4 regions of the Dactylosporangium sp. CA-233914 genome follow, and region 3 is predicted to be linked to each of the others. Evidence: riboswitches for the same ligand, from Rfam matches in the RefSeq annotation. Region 3 holds a riboswitch; each other region holds the start of a gene.
The links. A riboswitch is a leader RNA that binds a small molecule or an ion and turns the genes downstream of it on or off. The one in region 3 is predicted to bind cyclic di-AMP.

Region 1: it holds a riboswitch for cyclic di-AMP, as region 3 does, so the genes downstream of both, ACQPY0_RS28365 (hypothetical protein) here and ACQPY0_RS36495 (C39 family peptidase) in region 3, are expected to answer to the same signal.
Region 2: it holds a riboswitch for cyclic di-AMP, as region 3 does, so the genes downstream of both, ACQPY0_RS57310 (NlpC/P60 family protein) here and ACQPY0_RS36495 (C39 family peptidase) in region 3, are expected to answer to the same signal.
Region 4: it holds a riboswitch for cyclic di-AMP, as region 3 does, so the genes downstream of both, ACQPY0_RS44975 (C39 family peptidase) here and ACQPY0_RS36495 (C39 family peptidase) in region 3, are expected to answer to the same signal.

The regions. Positions count from the first base shown of each region.
Region 1 is NZ_CP192030.1:6,348,232-6,353,107, forward strand. It holds gene ACQPY0_RS28355 (GAF domain-containing protein) at 1-1,738, shown strand, start outside; gene ACQPY0_RS28360 (hypothetical protein) at 1,776-1,916, shown strand; gene ACQPY0_RS28365 (hypothetical protein) at 1,951-2,757, opposite strand; cyclic di-AMP (ydaO/yuaA leader) riboswitch at 3,013-3,156, opposite strand; gene ACQPY0_RS28370 (NADPH-dependent F420 reductase) at 3,395-4,051, shown strand; gene ACQPY0_RS28375 (TIGR03618 family F420-dependent PPOX class oxidoreductase) at 4,558-4,876, shown strand, end outside.
Region 2 is NZ_CP192030.1:12,795,088-12,799,963, forward strand. It holds gene ACQPY0_RS57305 (hypothetical protein) at 459-998, opposite strand; gene ACQPY0_RS57310 (NlpC/P60 family protein) at 1,136-2,122, opposite strand; cyclic di-AMP (ydaO/yuaA leader) riboswitch at 2,130-2,319, opposite strand; gene ACQPY0_RS57315 (DUF2089 domain-containing protein) at 2,602-2,976, shown strand; gene ACQPY0_RS57320 (hypothetical protein) at 2,976-3,233, shown strand; gene ACQPY0_RS57325 (SHOCT-like domain-containing protein) at 3,260-3,685, shown strand; gene ACQPY0_RS57330 (GH92 family glycosyl hydrolase) at 3,894-4,876, shown strand, end outside.
Region 3 is NZ_CP192030.1:8,189,342-8,194,217, forward strand. It holds gene ACQPY0_RS36480 (GntR family transcriptional regulator) at 1-393, shown strand, start outside; gene ACQPY0_RS36485 (RidA family protein) at 481-882, opposite strand; gene ACQPY0_RS36490 (helix-turn-helix transcriptional regulator) at 995-1,975, shown strand; gene ACQPY0_RS36495 (C39 family peptidase) at 2,028-2,765, opposite strand; cyclic di-AMP (ydaO/yuaA leader) riboswitch at 3,038-3,180, opposite strand; gene ACQPY0_RS36500 (TetR/AcrR family transcriptional regulator) at 3,299-3,934, opposite strand; gene ACQPY0_RS36505 (VOC family protein) at 3,995-4,384, shown strand; gene ACQPY0_RS36510 (cupin domain-containing protein) at 4,398-4,847, shown strand; partial or broken gene ACQPY0_RS36515 (sensor histidine kinase) at 4,858-4,876, shown strand, end outside.
Region 4 is NZ_CP192030.1:10,169,290-10,174,165, reverse strand. It holds gene ACQPY0_RS44985 (Ig-like domain-containing protein) at 1-970, opposite strand, end outside; gene ACQPY0_RS44980 (hypothetical protein) at 1,037-1,885, opposite strand; cyclic di-AMP (ydaO/yuaA leader) riboswitch at 2,340-2,489, shown strand; gene ACQPY0_RS44975 (C39 family peptidase) at 2,501-3,352, shown strand; gene ACQPY0_RS44970 (transglycosylase domain-containing protein) at 3,359-4,876, opposite strand, start outside.

The DNA.
Region 1 (4,876 bases), 1.8 Mb from region 3:
GGACCGCACCGAGCGCGGCTACCTGGTCAGCCACGAGCCGGCCCTGCTGACGTCGTGGTCGGCCCAGCACGGCCGGTTCACCGACCGCCTCGGCGGCCTGCAGCAGCAGGCCCGGGAGCGGCACCAGACGGAACTCATCAGGCGGCTTCGCGAGGACAGCCGGTCGTACGTGCAGGACCATGCCCTGCCGACCCTGCAGGCGGCGCGCGACGGCCGCTCCGACGGCGGGCCGGTCCTGCGCGACGGCGACCGCCGGGTCGCCGTGCTGCGCGCCGACCTCGACAACCTGGCGGCGGCCGAGGAGCGGCTCGCCGCGCGGCAGGACCGGCGCGCGGGCACGCTGGCCCGCACGGCCGTGGTCGGGGTCGTCGCCGGCGTGGCCGCGTCGGCGTTGTTCTGCGGGGGCGTCCAGGCGTACCTCAACTGGGTCGTCGTCCAGCCGATCCGCCGGGCGGCGGCGATGGCCGGCCGCCTGGAACACGGCGAGCTGGACGCCCGCGTCCCGCCGACCGGCGCGGGCGAGGCGCGCCGACTCGCCCGCGCCCTCAACGCCATGGGCGCCTCGACGCAGCGCAGCGTGGCGCAGCTGGTCAGGTACGGCCGCACGCAGGCCGCGCTGCGGCGCGTCGCCGTGCGTGTCGCCCAGGGCGCCTCACCCGCCGAGGCGCTGGACGCGGTCGCCACCGAGATCGGGCGGCTCATCGGCACCGACGACGTGCACATCGTGCGCTACGACGACAGCGCGGGCACCGTGGTCGCGGCGTGGGGACCCAACGGCATCCGGATTCCGGTCGGCGCCTTGGTGCCGCTGGAGGGTGACAGCATCGCGGCGAGCGTGCACCGGTCGGGTCAGCCGGCCCGGATGGACGACTACGACAGCGCCGTGGGCCCCCTCGCCGCCCGCCTCCGGGCGAGCAACATCCGCGCCGCCGTCGGCGCGCCGATCATCGTGGAGGGCCGCCTCTGGGGCGTCGTCACGGCGGCCGTCACGGGCGACCGGCCCCTGGCCGCCGAGGCGGCTGAGCGCCTCGGCGACTCCACCGAGCTCATCGCCACCACCGTCGCCAACGCCCAGGCCCGCGCCGACCTGGCCGCCTCCCGGGCCCGCGTCGTGGTCGCCGCCGACCAGGCCCGGCGGCGGATCGAACGCAACCTCCACGACGGCGTCCTGCAGCAGCTCATCGCCGTCGCGATGGGGCTGCGCGCCGCCGACGAGCGGATCCCGCCCGAGCTGCCGCACGCGCACGGGGAGCTGGCCGCGGTCACCGACCGGCTCGCCGCGGTGGTGGACGACCTCCGCGAGATCTCCCGTGGCATCCACCCGATGATCCTGTCCGACCGTGGCCTGGGCCCGGCCCTCAAGGTCCTCGCCCGCCGCGGCGGCCTGCCGGCCGAGCTGAGGCTGGACCTGCGGGAGCGGCCGCCGGAGCCGGTCGAGTACGCCGCGTACTGTATCGCGGTGGAGGCCGCCGACAACGCGGCCAAGCACGCCCGCGCCTCGCACGTACGGATCGAGGCGAACACCAACGGCGGCGAGCTGCGCCTGTCGGTGAGCGACGACGGTGTGGGCGGCGCCGATCCGGCGCGGGGCGCAGGCCTCATCGGCCTGGCCGACCGGGTCCAGGCGCTCGGCGGGTCGATCACGATCACCAGCCCGCCGGGCGAGGGCACGCACGTCGAGGCCACGCTGCCCCTGGACTCCGCCACGATCGCCGCCGCGGCGGCCCGTCTCGGCTGAGCCGGGGCGCCCTGATCGAAGGTGGCATGATGCCGGCGTGGGGACTGCTCAGCCCCGCCTCGGGGTGGTGGCGAGCTCGTCGAAGATGAGCACCGTCTCGGTCGACGTGATCTCGGGCATGCCCTGCAGCGTCGCCGACTGCGTCGAGTCGTCGCTGACGGCCCTGGGCGACCTGTGACGGGTGCACCGGTCGTCCAGGGCCCGTCGGCGGCTCACGGCGCGGCGGCGGTCACGACCTGCTCGGCGAGCGCCTGCCACTTGGCGTAGGCGTCCGGGAACGCCGACACCTGGACCGTCTGCGCCGCCACGGTGACCTGCATCTGCTGCCAGCCGTCGACCCCGACGAGCGCGTTGTAGAAGCGGCGTGCGGCCTCCGCCGGGTTCATCAGCTCCGCGACGGTGCCCCAGTTCGGCCGCTGCTGGAACAGCCCGACGGAGTCGTGGTCGCTGCCCACGCCCTCGTTGGGCAGGTTGAGCGACTCGGGAACGTTGGAGTTCGCGAGGTTGTGCAGGTGGCTCTCCTGCAGCGCGGTGGAGATCGCCACGACGTACGCGCGGCTCGGCAGGCCCAGCTGCTGTCCGGTGCGGATGATCGTGACGGCGTTGTTCATCTCGGCCTGGGTCAGCTCGCCGACCGCGGCGATGACCCTTGGCGAGGGCGCGGCGGTGGTCGTGCTCGGCGGCGGCTGCGCCGTGGTTTGCGCCGGTGACGGCTTCGCCTCGGCGCTCGCCGTTGGCGACGGTTGCCGGCTGGGCGCGTCGCCGGTGCGTTCTTCGCCGCGGGACGCGCGGCGGTCGGAGTCGGCCGACCGGTCGTCTCCGCGCTGGGTCGACGGCCCGGACTCCGCCACGGTCAGCGTGCGGGGGCCGTGCGAGGAGAACAGCAGCAGCGCGCCGACGACGGCGAAGGCGATGACGGCGGCCGCCGAGTACAGGCCGATGCCCCGGCGGACGGCCAAGTGCCGGCCGTGCGGGTTGCGCCGCAGGTGCCGCGGCCCGCTGGTCTCATCGGCCGGCACGGGCGCGCCTCCGTCGGTACGGACGGTTCGGTTGCTCGGGGTACTGCACGGGAAACCTCGACAGACTTCGACTCCGGCCCGCAGGGGCCGGTACGGAACGGGGGAATGCGCCATCGACCGTCCACTAGGGACGGTGTTGGTCGGGGCTTTGCGGTCGGGCCGGAGGGTCAGCCGATGGGGCGGCGATCCGGGCGTGCCGGCGGATCCGCGGGGTAGTGTGCCGAGGCGTGGCGCCGTGCGAGGGCGTGCATGCGCTGCTCCTTCCGATGCCGCCTACCGGGTTAGCTGACGGATTCGGGCGGGAGGATCGCCCTACCGTGCGGCGCGTGGCCGCACGGATTCACCCCAGTGGTGCTTGGGTCCCCGGCTCGTTCGAGCACGACTCGGCGGGCCGCCGCGCCGTCACCCGGAACGGTGACGATCAGTCGCGGCGAGCCCCATGACCATAGCCGCTTCTCAAACGCAGGTGAACCCCTCGATCGGAACTGCCGGAGTGCGGCGTGCACCCCGGCGACCTGCGACTTCGCTCAGACAGTACCGTTGATCGAAGTTATGTTGTTCGATGTTAGTGATGGGCTGCGCGTCACACTGCCGGCGGCGCGGAATGCTCGACCGAGCCGGTGGGTTGGGCAGGGGTATGACAGTGATCGGATTCATCGGCAGCGGCAACATCGGCAGCACCGTGGCCCGCCTGGCCGTCGCCGCCGGCCACGACGTGGTGCTCAGCAACTCCCGGGACCCCGAAACGCTCGCCGACCTCGTCGCCGAGCTGGGCCCCAAGGCGCGCGCCGCCCGGCCGGCGCAGGCCGCCGCGGCCGGGGACATCGTCGTGGTGACCGTGCCGCTCAAGGCGTACCGGGACGTGCCCGCCGAACCGCTGGCCGGCAAGATCGTCGTCGACACCAACAACTACTACCCGGACCGCGACGGCCGGTTCCCGCGGCTCGACGACGCGACCGCGACCACCAGCGGGCTGCTGCAGCAGCACCTGGCCGGCGCGAAAGTCGTCAAGGGCTTCAACAACATCTGGTTCAAGCACCTCGCCGAGCTGGGCCGCCCCGCCGGCACGCCCGACCGCACGGCGCTGCCGATCGCCGGCGACGACGCCGCGGCGAAGGCGACCGTGACCGCGTTCTTCGACGCCATCGGCTACGACACCGTCGACGCGGGCCCGCTCGCCGACAGCTGGCGCGCCGAGCGGGACCAGCCCGTCTACGTCAAGCCGTACGGCGAGAGCACCCCGGCCACGGCCGCGATCATCCGCGCGCGGCTCGCCGAGGCGCGGCGCTCCTGAGCCTTCACCGAGATCTCCTCCATCGTCCACAGCAGCGCCTCGGCCACGGCCTCGTCGGAGCCGTCGACGTTGAGGAGCAGCGCGCCCGGCGGCGAGTCCACGAGCGCTGCGGGCCGAAGCGGCGGTCGTTGAGGCTGACGTCGAGCCGGGGTCCGGGTCCGCGGTCGGCGGCCGCCGCGGCCAGGACGCGATCGAGGTCGCGGCGGTCGTAAACCTTCGTCTGCGCCGACTGCGCCCGGCCGAGCGGCGTCTTCGGCCGGCTCCGCTTGGGGCACGCGCCGCCCCGCGCGGCCACCTGGAACAGCAGCGGGGTCGCCTCGAGCCGGCCCCCGCCGTCGCGCGCGGCCGAGGTCGCCGCCCTCGAGAGCCGCGCGCGCCGCTGCGTGCGCCCGTCGCAGCACCGCCGCGAAGTCGCCGTCGGTGTCGTTGACGCACCGGCCGGTCCGCGACACCGGGCAGACGGCCTCGGCGACGCTGCTTCGCCGCGCGGGCCTAAACTCGGGTGTATGACGACGCTGGAGGAATTCGCCTCGCTCGCCGCACGGGAACACGGGCTCGTCGTCGTCTCGACGGTCCGGGCCGACGGCACCGTCCAGGCTTCCGTGGTCAACGCGGGGCTCCTGCCGCACCCCGCCGGCGGTGGCACGGTGCTCGGGTTCGTCACCTACGGCCCGGTCAAGCTGGCCAACCTGCGGGCCCGGCCCCGGCTGACGGTGACGGCCCGGTCCGGCTGGGAGTGGGCCACCGTCGAGGGGCCGGCCACCCTCATCGGCCCGGACGACCCGGCCACGGGCATCGACGCCGAGCGGCTGCGGCTGCTGCTGC
Region 2 (4,876 bases), 4.6 Mb from region 3:
TGGACGCTAACAGATCGCGACGCCCCGCGCAGCCCCTTCAATCGGGCCGTAAGTCAGTTCCTTCATCGCACCGATCACGCGCTTACGGCAAATCGCCCGTAGCGACCATTCCCATGACGGACCGCGATTGCGCGATCACCACCAGCCCCAATACGGCACGCCGGCGAGAACCGAAGAGTGAACAGCTCAGCCGGTCGAACGCGCCTCCGCGAAAACGACGGGATACGCGGGGTGACGTCTTGTAGAAGTTTCGTGGAGACCCACCAAAACGGACAATGCGCACCCGCCGCCCCCAGGTGCGCTGCCGATCGCGCAATACACAATGCGCGCATGCCTGCGGAGATTCACCCGGTTCATCGGCCGCGAACGACCACCATCTCCCGCTTTTCACGGTGTTTCCCGAACAAATCGCCCAGTTCGCCGCGCCGCCGGACCGAACCGTGCGCGCGGCGGCGAATCTAACCGGCGATCGGCGCGGAGGCGGCGGGCGCCGGCGCGACGGCGGTTCGGGACGCCTGCGTGGCGAGCCGGCGGATCGCGCGTTCGGCGAACAGCAGCGGGATGATGCCGAAGACCCCGAACGACATGTCGATGAGCTGCCACCACCAAGGGATCCCGCGGACACTGCCGGCTATCAGGGCGAGGGGAACGATGGCCACGCAGGCGATCATCCCGAAGTGAACGACCCAGATGTTGCGCAGCGGATCCCGGATCGGACCCCAGAACGCGACGGCGATGACCAGGTGGGCGAAGGCCAGCCAGTCCGTGCCGTACGCCATGAACGGATAGTCCCGGTTGGTCGCGGCGATACCGTGATGTACCCGATCGATCCACTCCACGAGCACGGGAAGATGCTCGGGCGCCGGCGACCAGCCGGCGTGCAGCAGCCGCACGAGCAGAGCGCTCTCGGCCTCGAGTGGAAACGCGGTGACGCCGCTGACGACGAGTCCGAACACGAACAGGACCAGCCAGACGCGAACGCGGGTAAGGGTGCCCACGGCCGGAGCGTAATCCGGCCGGCCGGCGATCTGAACGGGCGAGCGACCGATCTCCATGAGATCTTCACCGCGGCCGCGCCCGGCGTTGATGCGGACACGGACAGACGCCGCCGGTCGGGCGGCGTCTGTCCGGACGGTTACGGACGGCCGTAGCCGTACAGCGTGTCGATGTCGATCGGTGCGACCTTCACGACCGTGCGGCTGTTGGGCGCGTGAATGATCTGGTTGTTGCCGATGTAGATGCCGACGTGCCCGAGGCCGTTGTAGAACACCAGATCGCCCGGGGCCAGCTGACTGCGGGTGATGTGGCGAACCGTGTTGTACTGCTCGGCGGCGTTGTGCGGCAATGTGACGCCGGCCGCCTTCCAGGCCATCATGGTCAGGCCGGAGCAGTCGAACGAGTTCGGCCCCGCCGCGCCCCAGACGTAAGGCTTGCCGAGCTGGGCCCACGCGTAGCTGACCGCCTTGCCCGCCGCGCCGGAGACGGCCGGCGGCGACCCGGGGTTCGTGGTGGTCTTCGTGGTCGTGGTCGTGGTCTTGGCCGCGGCCGCCGCCGCGTTGGCCTTGCGCTGCATCTCGTCGAGCCGGGCGATGTCGCCCTCGATCTGCTTGCGACGCGTCTCCAGGTCCGTCTTCTGCCGGGTCTGCGCCGCCAGTACCTCGTTGAGGCGCCGCTTCTCGGCGTCGTACGTGCCCTTCGCCGCGGTGTACGTGGCGATGTCCTGCCGCTGGCTGCGGGAGATCTGCTCCAGCGTGCCGACCCGGTCGACGAACCCGTCCGAGGAACTGGCCCCCAGCATCAGCGACCAGGTACGCAGATTGTTGCCGGTCTTGTACGCGCTGACCGCGATCTGCTCGGCGCTGGCCTGGCCCGCGTCCATGCTGGCCTGCAGCGGCTGCAGGCCGGCCTCCAGCTTCGTGATCGCGGCCTGCGTCGCGGCCAGGTCACCGTTGGTCTTGTTGTACTGCTCGACGATGAGCTCGACTTCCTTGTTGCCCTTGTCGATCTGGGCCTGAAGCTCGGCGGGCGTCGGGTCGGCGTGCGCGGCGCACGCCGGACCGATCACGGCCGCGGCCGTCAGCCCGACAAGCAACGAGCGCAGCGCCGTTCGTCCGTTGAACACGGCAGCGTCCTTCTTCGCGGACCGCCTACCGGGTTAGCTGACGGGTTCGGGCGAGAAGAAGGTGCGCCCTACCGTGGCCGTCACGCGCTGTGCAGGTTGCCCAGCGCCCGTACACGGATTCACCCCAGGGGCGAGCCGGTCCAGCGCTCACCCGGATGGGTCCCCGGCTCCCGCGTCGAAGCCTGCGAGCAGGCCCGACACACGACTCGGCGGCACCTGACCGGGCCACCCAGGCTGGGCGACGCTTGCCGGCAGGCTGCCACCAAACGTAACGAATGCATCTCGGCGACGGAACCGCACCGCCGCGATCTAAGCGACACTTAACGCAGACTCAAGAATCGATCGTCCAACCTTCGTCCGTCCTGGCGCCGGCCGCGACCGCCGCGCGGAGGCCCACTCGCGAACCCGTTGAGTCGGGGTTTAAGAAAATTAAGATCAACAGCTTGAAGGATCAAGATACTCAAGGTACAACTTGATATATGACGGAGCGGGCGATGGACTGGCAGGAACTTACGAACCTGACCCGGGGCCAGCCGTTCGTCGTCGAGCGGGTGCGCCTGGCCAGCGGCGTGGCGATCGAGGGGGAGTTCGAGCCCCCGCAACTGGGTCAGCTCAGCCTTGAGGACCAGGTGTTCGTCACGGCGTTCGTCCGGTGCCACGGTTCCATCAAGGAGATGGAGCGGATCTTCGGGGTGAGCTACCCGACGATCAAGTCACGACTCAACCGGATCGCCCAGGCGCTCGACTTCGTCGAGACCGATCCGGCGCCGTCGCGGGCCGACGTCATCGACCGGCTGCGCCGCGGCGAGATCAACGCCCAGCAGGCATTGCGCGAATTGGAGGGTCGCACATGATGCCGCAACTGCTGACCGTACGGGTGAAGCGCCCGGCCGGTCGCCCTATCCGGATCTGGGTGCCGGTGCTTCCCGTACTACTCGTCCTGGCACCGGTGGTGGTTCTGGCGACAGCCGTCGCGGCGGTCGCGTGCCTGGTGTACCGGATCAGTTTGCTGCGGGCGCTCGGCACGGGGTGGCGGATCATGTCCGCTCTCCCCGGCACCCGGTTCGACATCGAGCAGGGTCGCACGGCCGTGCTCGTGAGCATCAGATAGAGGCTCGGAAAGAGGAGAGGTGCACAGTGAACGAAGAGCGCAAAGAGATCCTGCAGATGCTCGCCGAAGGGAAGATCACCACGGACGAGGCGGACCAGCTCATCGAGGCTCTCGAACGGGTCCAGCCCGTGCCGGTGGCCGCGGGCTCGGACGTACGGCCGAAGGGAAAGCCGAAGTATCTACGGGTGATGGTGGACGCCAACGACGACGGCACCCCGAGCCGGGTCAACATCCGGGTGCCGCTGCAACTGCTCCGGGCCGGCGTGCGGCTCGCCGCGCTGATTCCGCCGCAGGCGCTCGGACAGGCCAACGCGGAACTCGCGAGGTCGGGCGTGCCGTTCGACCTGACCCAGCTCAAGCCCGAGCAGCTCGAGGAGCTCATCGAGCAACTGGACGACATGACGGTCGAGGTCGACCAACTCGACACCCAGGTCCGCGTCTTTTGCGAGTAGATGCCGTCCGGAATCTCGGACGGGCCCCCGAGAAGGTGCTCGAACACCTTCTCGAGGTCGCGCCCGCAACAGCAGAGCACGATTGAACTGCCAGCCTGAAGTCTAGCCGAGACGAACGTACCGACCAGGGGTCACCGACAGGTGGCCCCTGCGTCATATCGGGACAGAAGGATGGGTTCCTCAGCATTCCCGATGCGAAGGAACACGAATGCACGTCAGAGTCCTGGCCTGGTGCCTGGCACCGCTGATGTCCACCGTCGTGCTGGCCGCACCCGCGTCCGCGAGCAGGACGATGTCGCCGTTCGACGCGGTCGACCAGTTCATCGGCACCGAGATGGACACGACCCAGAACAAGAGCAACGACGCGTACGGCAACACGTTCCCCGGCGCCGCGGTGCCGTTCGGCATGGTGCAGCCGAGCCCGACCACCTACAAGGCCGGCAATGCGCTGGTCGGCGAGAAGGGCGGCTATGAGTACACCGCGAGCCTGATCCGCGGCTTCGGCATGACCCGGTACTCGGGCACCGGCTGCACCGGCCGCTATGGCGGATACGAGTTCCCGACCATCCCGTACGCCGGTGACCTGCCGGGCGGTGTGCTGCCGGTCAACCCGTCCACGGACGTGAAGGGCTACTACCTGAGCTTCAGCCACGCGAACGAGGTCTCCGAGCCGGGCTACTACAAGGTGGCGCTGGACAACGGGGTGACCGCGGAGCTCACCGCGAGCACGCGCACCGCGGTGAGCCGGTACGACTTCCCGGACGCCGGCGACTCGACACTGATCTTGGACGTGTCCGGCCCGAACAACCGGACCTTCGGCAGCGAGGTCACGATTGACCCGGCCACCCGGACGGTGAGCGGCTGGATGTACGGCGTCGACGTGTGCGACGTCGGAAACTACTACAAGACATACTTCTCGACCACGTACGACCAGCCGTTCGCCTCGTACGGAACGTGGAACGACGGCGAGATGGTCGCCGGCTCCACCCACGCGATCAAGAGCACCACCAACGTGAGCGTGGACTACCGGCACGACACCGGCGCGTGGATCACGTTCGCCGACGGCGCGCGGGTCACCGCGAAGACCGGCTTCAGCTATGTGAGCGTGGCCAACGCCGCGGCCAACCGCGACGAGGAGGTGGGCCGGGCGCGATTCGAAAACGTACGCGATCGCGCGAAGCGCCTGTGGCA
Region 3 (4,876 bases):
GCGGAGAAGCTCGGCATCGCGCCGGCGGCGCAGATCATCGAGCTCCAGCGGCTGCGTGGCATGGATGACACCCCGGTCTGCGTCGACACCGTCGTCCTGGTGCACAACCGCGCCGCCGCACTGCTCAGCATCGACATGAACGACACGTCGCTGTACCAGTGCCTCGAAATCCACTGTGGACTGTACGTCCACCGCTCGGCCTACTCCGTACAGGCGGTGGCCGCCGACGAGAAGTTGGCCGCGCTGCTGAACATCGGCCCCGGCGCCCCGGTTCTGGTCGGCCGGGAGGTCGCCTACACCGCCGACGGGTCACCGATCCTGGTCGGCGTCAACCACTACCGGGGCGACGCGTACCGGTTCGAGGCGGAGCTGTACCGGGCCCGGCCCAACTGAGCGCTCCCACCCCGTGCCGGCCAGCGATGCGATCGGTGACCTCGTGCCGCCGCCTCCGGCAACCCTGCCGAAGGCGGCGAGGTCGCATCACGCGACGGCGGTCCCCTCGAGCTCGACCATCAGGTCGGGGACCGCCAGCCGGGTCACCCCGAGCATCGTGGTGGTCGGCGCCACCCCGGCGGCGCCCAACCTCGACGCCAGCGCGCCGTAGTGCTGGAACAGCAGATCGACGTCGGTGGTGTAGACGTTGAGCCGGACAAGGTTCGCGAGGGACATGCCGGCCTCGCCGAGAATGGCCTCCAGGTTGTCGAGGCTCAGCGTCAACTGTGCCGCCATGTCATCGGCATGCTGGGGTTTGCCATCACCGCTCATCGCGGTCTGCCCGGAGCAGTACAGGGTCCGGGTGTGCCCGGAGACGATCTCACCCTGGTTGAACCCCAACTCCGCCGACCACGTCCACGGATTGACCGCCGTTCGCTGCATTGTCATCTCAGCTCCGTTCGTCGAGAGTGTGGGCACGCTGGGACTCGTGCCCACGTGCCGGTGAGCCTCTCAGCCAATCGCGACATCCTGTGTCGTGTATTCCTGGCATAGTTTTCGTATGCGGGCCGATCGGTTGGTCTCGCTGGTGCTGCTGCTGCGCCAGCGCGGTCGGTTGTCCGCGGCCACACTGGCCCGCGAGCTGGAGGTATCCACCCGCACCGTGCTACGCGACATCGAGGCGCTGTCCGCGGCCGGCGTCCCGGTCTACGCCGAACGCGGGCGGCACGGCGGTTTCGCGTTGTTGCCCGGTTTCCAGACCGAGCTCACCGGCCTGAACCACGACGAAGCGCTCGCTCTGCTGGTCGCCGGATCGCGGCGCGGCGCACAGGCATTCGGTCTCGGCTCGGCGCTCGCTTCGGCCATGCTCAAGGTGCTCGACGCGCTCCCCGAAAGCCATCGGGACACCGCGGCCGGCGCGGTCGAGCGATTGCTCATCGACCCGGAGACCGACCTGCTGTCGCGCCGGCTGGTCGCCGAGGAGGTCCCCGAGAGCATCGTGGCCGAGATTCGGCGCGCGGTGCTCGCCGGACACAAGCTGCACATCCATTACGCGGCAGTGGGCCAGACCCCGAAGTGGCGCACGGTGGACCCGATCGGCCTGGTCACCGTACGCGAACAGGGCTACTTGCTGGCCACGAGGTCTGGCGCGGACCGCACGTACCGACTGTCCCGGGTGTTGGCCGCCGAGGAACTCGCCGAACCCGCACAGCGACCTGACCGGGTCGATCTGGACCGGGCCTGGCAGGAACGCAGCACGCAGTTTCGCACCGGCGGCGACTCGGTCACCGTGCTGGTGCGGGTGCACGCGGCGCGGCGGGAGGACTTGGTGGGCACCGCGCTGGCCGTCCTCGCCGAGGAAGCCGACGCGGACGGCTGGCTGCGACTGGAGGTGACCTTCCAAGATCCCAGACATGCCGAATGGGCGCTGTGGCAGCTCGCCACGAACGCGGAAGCCCTGGCCCCGCAGTGGTTGCGCACCGCCCTGCGCAACCGCGCCGCCGCGATCGCCACCTGCTACGAAGTGTCATCCGACAGTTGAAGGGCGATTCACCTGTCAGGCGAGGAACCGCGGGATGGCCAACCGGAACACCTCAGTACGAGTAGCCGCGCTGGGAGATCCAGTCGGCCAGCCTGGGGATGCTCACCCAGTAGGTGCCGTCGCCGCGCGGGTTGGCCGGATCGGCGATCTTCACCGTGCTGCCGCCGTCCTCGTATCCGACGAGCGTGAGGTAGTGCCCGCCTTCGTAGGCGTGGACCACACCGGTGTTGTCGGTGAGGTGCCCGGCGATGTTGGCGACGACAGCCCGGCCGCTGGTGATGGCACTCACCACGTCCGACCGCAGCTGGGCCGCCTGTGCCGGTGTTGCCGGGTACGCTGGGATCTCCCTGGTCCGGTACACCGTCCCGCGGTCGAGCACGCTGTTGAGGGCGCGGGTGGTGTCGAAGGCCGAGTTGGTCCCGCTGGTGGTGGTGTGCAGCAGGGTGGCGGCCTGATCCTGGCTGATGGTGTGGCCGGCCGCCGTGAGCGCGATCCGGGTGGCGGCCGGCCCGCAGTAATAGAAGTTGGGCTGAAGCTGGAACTGGTAGTCGAGGACCTTCGCCGCTGGGGCCGGTGCCGTCGACTGCTTGGGCGCGGGCGCGACCGACTGCTCGACGGCCGGCGCCGCACCGGCCGAGGCCGTGTTCGCGGGCGGCGGATCGCCGAGCTGGCTGAGCACGATGCCGGCCGCGGCGGCCGCGGCGAGCAGCGCGCCGGAGATCACGGCGGTTCGCGGCCGGCTCGCGGCAACCGTCTGCCGGGCCTGCTGCAGTACACGTACGAGGTTCATTGCGACTCTCCAGGGGCTCTTCGACCGGGCAAGGTGCGGGATCGCGCACAGGGCAGCGCACCCGGCACGCCGCGGCGTGCTGGGTGTGTGACGAACCGTGTCGTCAGCGGTGGTGGCGTGCGGGTGTCCGCAGGCTGCGCAACGGCGTGGCCGTGCGCCGCGCTACGGCGACCGCGTCAGCGTCCTGTCGATGCCGGTCTGTGTGCGGCCGAGCGGGCGCGCGGCTGGCGAGGACTGGTGCGATGGGGGTTGAGCCGGCTGTGCACAGACAGATCTCCTTACGCGTCCGCCTACCGGGTTAGCTGACGGGTTCGGGCGCGAAGGTCGCCCTACCGCGGGCCGTCGGCCCGCGGATTCACCCCAGGCTTGCGGTGGGTCCCCGGCTCGTGCATGCACGACTCAGCGGGCCCGTCCCGGCGCCACCTGTGGTGGGCACCAACCGGGTCGGGCGACCCACGACGTTACTCAAGGCCGCCGGCCCTGCCAACGCCTGCTAGCTGGAAAAACCCGCACTCGTCGCCCTTGAACGGGCGTTAGTGGGCCTGTGACCGGCCCAGCAGGTCGTGGCGGAGATGGTCGAGGGCCCAGGCCTCCCACGCCTCGCGTGACCAGCCGCACTCCCGGGTCAGCACGAGGAACAGCTCCGGCGACAACAGGGCGACCGTGATGTCGCTCGCCCGGTCCTCGCTCATCGCCGGCGGCAACGCGCCCAGGCCGCCGAGCACCGTGACGAACTCGGCGTGGGCCTGGCGACGTTGCCGGCTGTTGACCGTCCACTGGCCGGCCATCTCCGGATCGGTGGGAGCCGCGTCCCGCACGACGGCGAGGATCGGCGCGACCCGGGCCAGGATCAGGCCGCTGGCGCGCACCCACCCGGTGAGCACCTCCGCGGGATCGGTCGCGGCTCGCAGCCGGGCGAACCAGTCCCGCTCCAGCAGGGCCACCGGCTCGTCGTCGCCGGCCGATCGGACGTCGACGACCTCCTTGAGCAGCCGGCTCTTCGTGCCGAAGTGGAAATACACCGTCTGCACCGCCACGCCCGCCGCGCCGGCGATCTCCTGCAGCGTGGTCGCCGCGTATCCCTTGCTGGTGAACAGGTCGTGAGCCGCGGCGACGATGGCGCGTTTCGTGCGTGCCGAGCGTTGGCGTGGCCCCTTGACGTCAGACACCAAGCTAGAGTAACACTCTAGAGGTCAGCTCTAAAAAGCCCCGATCGTGAGGCGGACGCGATGCCGGCACTCGCAGGGTTCCACCACGTCAAGATCCCCGTCGCCGACGTCGACAAGAGCCTCGAGTGGTACCAGCGGGTGCTGGGCCTGCAGGTGGCAATCGAATTCGTCGAGGACGGAGTCCGCCGCGGCGTCGCCCTGCGCGATCCCGGCGGCACGCTGATGCTCGCGCTGCGCCAGGATCCCGACCACGCCGGCGCCTTGACCGGGTTCGACCCGGTGGCCTTCGCCGTGCCCGACGTCGCCGCGCTGCGGGACTGGGTCGCGCACCTCGACGAGCTCGGGATCGCGCACGGCCCACTCGCCGAGGGCAGCGTCGGCTGGCTGGCCGGCGGCGTCACCGACCCCGACGGCATCGAAGTCCGGCTCTACACCGCCACGCCCCGCTGACGAAGGAGGCGCCATGTCCCTGATCACCCTGCCGGCCGGTGCGGGCACCGAATACCCGTTCCTCGGCACCACCATGACCGTCAAGGCGTCCGCGTCGCAGACCGACGGTGGCCTGACCCTCATCGAACAGGTCTGCCCGCCCGGGTTCGCCACCCCGCGCCACCTGCACCACCACGACGACGAGGCGTTCTACGTGCTCGACGGGGCGATCCGGGTCCACCACGGCGAGGACACGTGGGAGGCCGGCCCGGGAGCCTTCGTCCTGCTGCCCCGCCGGCGCCCGCACGCCTTCGCCGTCGTCAGCTCCGAACCGGCGCGGCTGCTGCAACTGACCTGGCCAGCGGGGTTCGAACAGTTCGCCGAGCGGGTCGCCGCGATGCCGCCGGGGCCGCCCGACCCCGCGGCGCTGACCGCGGTCGCCGCCGAGTTCGGCTACGAGATCACCGGTCCTCCGCCACACTGACAGTGCGGGGTCAGGGGTTCGAGTAGTCC
Region 4 (4,876 bases), 2.0 Mb from region 3:
GCGAGACGTTGCGCACGCCCTGGTCACCCACCGACCAGGGAGCGGCGTGGATGTACTGGCCGCCCCAGGTGAGTCGCATCGCGTACTGCACCGTGGTCGTGTACTCCGGCGTTTTGAACAACGCCGTCGGCTCGCGGGACATGATGACCGTCGTGCCGCTCGACGACGGGGTCGAGGACTTGCCGAGGCTGACCGGCATCGTGCGGACGAGTTCGTCGCCCGAGTGCACCTGCAGCTGTTTCGTGGCGTTGTCGATGTCGATCGTGAGCTTGCGGCCGATGGTGACGGTCGCGGTGAGGTCCTCGTCCGCGTGCCCGTCGCCGATGGACACGCCGTTGAGGGCCTTGCGAGCGGTGATCTTCGTGCCGGGCTGCCAGTAGTGCTCGGGCCGGTACATCACCTGCTTGCCGCCGAACCAGTGCCACGCGCCGGGCTGCGGCGGATCGCTGGTGACGAACAGCCGCTTCACGACGCCCGCCCTCGACGCCTCCGGCACGTCGGAGCCGAACTCGACGACGATGGGCATGCCGACGCCGTAGGTCCCGCCGTCGGCGAGCATCAGGTCCGAGTTGACGGATTGCCCGGCCGGCTTCGCGACCGTGGTGAAGGTCGTCTCACGGGTGACGGGTTTCTTGTCGGCGCCGACGGCGGTCACCTTGGCGGTGTAGGCGGTGTTGTACTTGAGCGCCGCCGCCGGGACCCACGACGAGCCGTCCGGTCGCAGGGCTCCCGCGACCGGCTGCCCGCCCGATTCGGCGAGCGAGATGGCGGTGACGTTGCCGTCGGTCACGGTGGTACCGATCTCGGCGCTGATGGGGACCGTCTTGTCGCCCGCCGCCGGGGTGATCTGCACCGCCGCCGGTTTCGGCGGCGGTGCGGTCGTCCGGGCGCCGGTGCGCGGGGAGTCGTGACACGCCGACAGCGCGCCCGCGAGCGCGAGCAGCGCGACCGATGTTCGTAATGTGCGCATACGGGCATCGTCGGCCGCGGCCGGGCGAGGCCGTGGCGACTCTTGGGTGAACCCGCGTAGGAGCCCTTACATCGTGGCGTCGGCGATCTGGTTGGCGAGGCCCTCCCACTTGGCATACGCGTACGGGAACGCCGAGCGCTGCACCATCTGCGCCGCGACGGTCACCGCGTAGTCGCCCCAGCCGGGGATGCTCAGCAGCGCCGCGTAGAACCGGCGCGCGGACTCGTGCGGGTCCATGAGCTGCTTGACGGATCCCCAGTTCGGCCGCTGCTGGAACAGCCCGACCGAATCGTAGTCGTACCCGACCCCCTCGTTGGGGTGGTTCAGCGAGTCCGGCAGGTTCGCGTTCGCCAGGTTCCGCAGGTGGCTCTCCTGCAGTGCGGTGGCGAGCGCGACGACGGCGGCGCGCTTGGGCAGCCGCTCCCGCACGGCCACGTCGACGATCGCGATCGCGTTGTTCATCTCGGCCCGGGACAACCCGCCGACTGGATCGGCCCGCCGTGCGGCCGCCGGCGCCGGCACCGCCGTCGTCGCCGCCGGGGTTGGGGCGCTCTGCGCGCGTTCCCGGCCGCGGGAAGCCGCCCCGGGTGCGGACCGGCCGGCGCCGGGCTCGGCCGTGGCCGTGGCTGCGGCCTCGGCGGCCACGACCCCGGCGGGCCGCGCGCCGGTGCTCAGCGACGCGGAGACGCCGAAGGTGGCCAGCGCGAAGGCCGTCACCAGCGCGGCGCCGCGCAGCAGCGGCGGCGCGGCGGCTCCGCCGATGCCATCCCGGATCAGCGGCGGCCTCAGGACGCCCGGCAGGTTGCGCTGGAGGCTGAGCGGGACTGTGCGTGAGAGGGCGCGCTGGATGGAGCGTGGGAGGGCGCGCTGGCGGAACTGGTGCGCCCGCGAATGACGAGGTCCGCTGTTCGGCATCCGGCGACAGTAGGGCCGGGGTTAAACACGGGTGATTTTGGGCATGAGAATAGGCCCTCCGGCGCCCTGCGGGCGGGCGGCCCGGCGGCTCTCACCTCGGACACGTGCGAGTTGGCGGCTTTCGTCCGGAATGTGCGCCGCCCGGCGGCTCGCATCTGGGATTCGCACCAATTGCCGAAATTCGTCCGAAATGCGGGCGGGGTCGGCGGCCCCCGTCCGGGATGCGCACGCCTCGCCGAGCCGGTGGCGGCGACCGCGCACCGTGCCCGGGTCATCACGGAGAGCGTGCGAACGGCGAGGCGAACGGCGACGTCCAGGCGGGGTGCTTCCCGGCGGCTGAGGGCTGGGCGAGCCGCCCGCTGGCCGTTTCACCCAGGGGGTGAAACAGGCCCTGACCGGCACGTTTAGCTTCGTCGAAGCCGCCCGGACCGTGGTCGTCCAAAGGGATGACGCCGCGGCGGTACCGCTGAGTCGTGCGTGCGTACGAGCCGGGGACCCAAGTACCGCCGGGGTGAATCCGCGGGGCCGAACCTAGGCCCCGCGGTAGGACGAACTTCCCGTCCGAACCCGTCAGCTAACCCGGTAGGCGGCTTCGGAAGGAGGCGAGGTACGCCCATGTACCTCTACAGATCCCGCCACCTGCGCCGCATGGGCGCTCCTGGGCAGCGGCGCGTGCGCGTCGCCCTGGCCTCGGCCGCCGTCGCGGCCGCCGCCGGGATCGGCATCGCCGCGCTGCAGGAGTCCCCGCCGCCGGTCAACGCGCAGACGGTCGCCGCGGAGGCGACCGGCCTGGTCAGCGAGTCCTCGGGCCCCGTCAAACGCCAGGATCAGGCCGCGCAGGGCAACCGGCAGGCCCCGGGCCAGGTCACGCAGGGCAAGCAGGCCCAGGCCACGCCGGGGGCGAAGGCGACCCAGACCCAGAGCCAGGCGGCCCCGAGCGCGAGCCCGGCGACGCCGGCGGAGAAGGACCTGACGTACCAGTTCGCGTGGCAGGAGAACTACTACTTCTGCGGCCCCGCGGCGACCCGCATCGCGCTCACCGCGCGCGGGCTCACCCCCTCGCAGTCACAGGTCGCGCAGAGCCTCGGCACGACCGTCAACGGCACGAACTCGTCGCAGGACACGGCGCGGGCGCTCAACCAGATCACCGGCACCAGCTTCTACTCGGCGCACTTCATCGCCGGTCAGACCGCGACCGACGCCGACGTCGCCGCGCTCAAGCAGGCCGTCCTGCACGCGATCACCCAGGGATACGCCGTCGTGGCGAACATCGCCGGGTCCACTGTGGACGACTCCGGGCACTCGCACTCGTACTCGGGCGGGCACTACCTCACGATCGTCGGGTATCGCGACAACGGCGACACCGTGAAGATCGCGGACCCGGCCGACGCGATGGGTGTCGGCTCGTACACGCTGAGCACGAAGAAGATGGCGGACTGGATCGCACAGCGCGGGTACGCCGCGTAACCGTAGTTACGTCGAGCCGAGCGCGCGCGCCCGGCTCGGGGCCGGGAAGCCCTGCGCGGATTGACCGCGCAGGGCCGCGACCATCGTCTGCGCGACCGCCTGGTTGACCGAGGAGGACACGCCGCCGCCGACATAGTCGTTGGGGTTGTCGGCGTTGGCCGCGATCCCGGCGGCGGCCACCTGCGGGGTGAACCCGACGAACGTCTCCGTCGCGTTGTTCTCCGAGCTGCCCGTCTTGCCCGCGACCGGCCGCCCGCCGAGGATGCCCGACACCGCCTCCGCGGTGCCGCCGTCGCACTTGCCGTAGGCCGAGCCGCGCCCGACGGGGCAGCGGGCGGCGTCGGTCGCGGCGGCCGCCACGTCCGGGTCGACCACCTGCCGGCACTGGGGGTTGGCGGCGTTCACCGGGCGGCCGTCGGGGCCGGTGACGGACAGCACGGGCAGCGGCTCGCAGTACAGGCCGCCGGCGGCCACGGCCGCGTAGGCGTTGGCGAGGTCCAGCGGCGTGGTCGAGGAGGTGCCGAGGGTGAACGAGCCCCACTCGTCCTTCGTCGCCAGCCCCGCGTCGTGCTCGTCGCGGAACTTGATGCCGAGCTGCTGCGCCATGTCGATCACCCGCCGGAGGCCGACCTGCTCCTCCAGCCACACGAAGTACGTGTTCACGGACCGGCCGAACCCGGTCCACATCGTGCGCACGCCGTCCATCCAGCTCGGGGTGTCGTTGGCGGGGCACCATCGCCCGCCGCAGCTGGCGCCGGCGCTGCCCGGCCAGATGGTCGGGAGCCGGGCCGGCGCGTTGAACGACGTGTTGAGGGGCCGGCCGGAGTCGAGGGCGGCGAGCATCGTGAACATCTTGAACGTCGAGCCGGCCTGGTAGCCGGCGACGTCGGCGCCGCCCGCGACGAGCTGGTTGACGGTGTTGGGGTACTGCGGGTGCTCCGGCGGGTTGGCCTCCAGGCTGAAGTGGCGGTTGACGGCGAGCGCCTGGACCCGGCCGGTGCCCGGCGTGACGACGGCGATCGGCAGCGAGCGGGCGCGGTCGTAGCCGTACACCCCCAGCGACTGCGACAGGGCCGCCGCCTGCACGCCGGGGTCGAGCGAGGTGACGATGGTGTACCCGCCGGTGCGCAGCCGCTCGTCGCGCTCGGTCGGCGTGGTGCCGAACTCCGGGCGGCTGTTCCACCACTGGCGGAAGTAGTCGCAGAAGAAGCCCCAGTCGTTGTGCTCCGGTGCGACCGACGCGCAGTCGTTGGGCAGCCGGGTTTGCGTCAGCCGCAGCTCCTCGTGCTGGGCCGCGGTCGCCGCCTCGGCGGTGATGACGTGCATCTTCGCCATGGCGTCGAGGGTGTACGCGCGCCGCTGCAGCGCCGTCGCGCGGTCGCCGGTGATCGGGTTGTCGACGTCCGGCGACTGCAGCAGCCCGGCCAGCAGCGCCGCCTCGGGCAGCGTGAGGTCGGCCGGGGCCTTGCCGAAGTACGTCTGCGCCGCCGACGCGATGCCGTACGCGCCCGCGCCGAAGTAGGC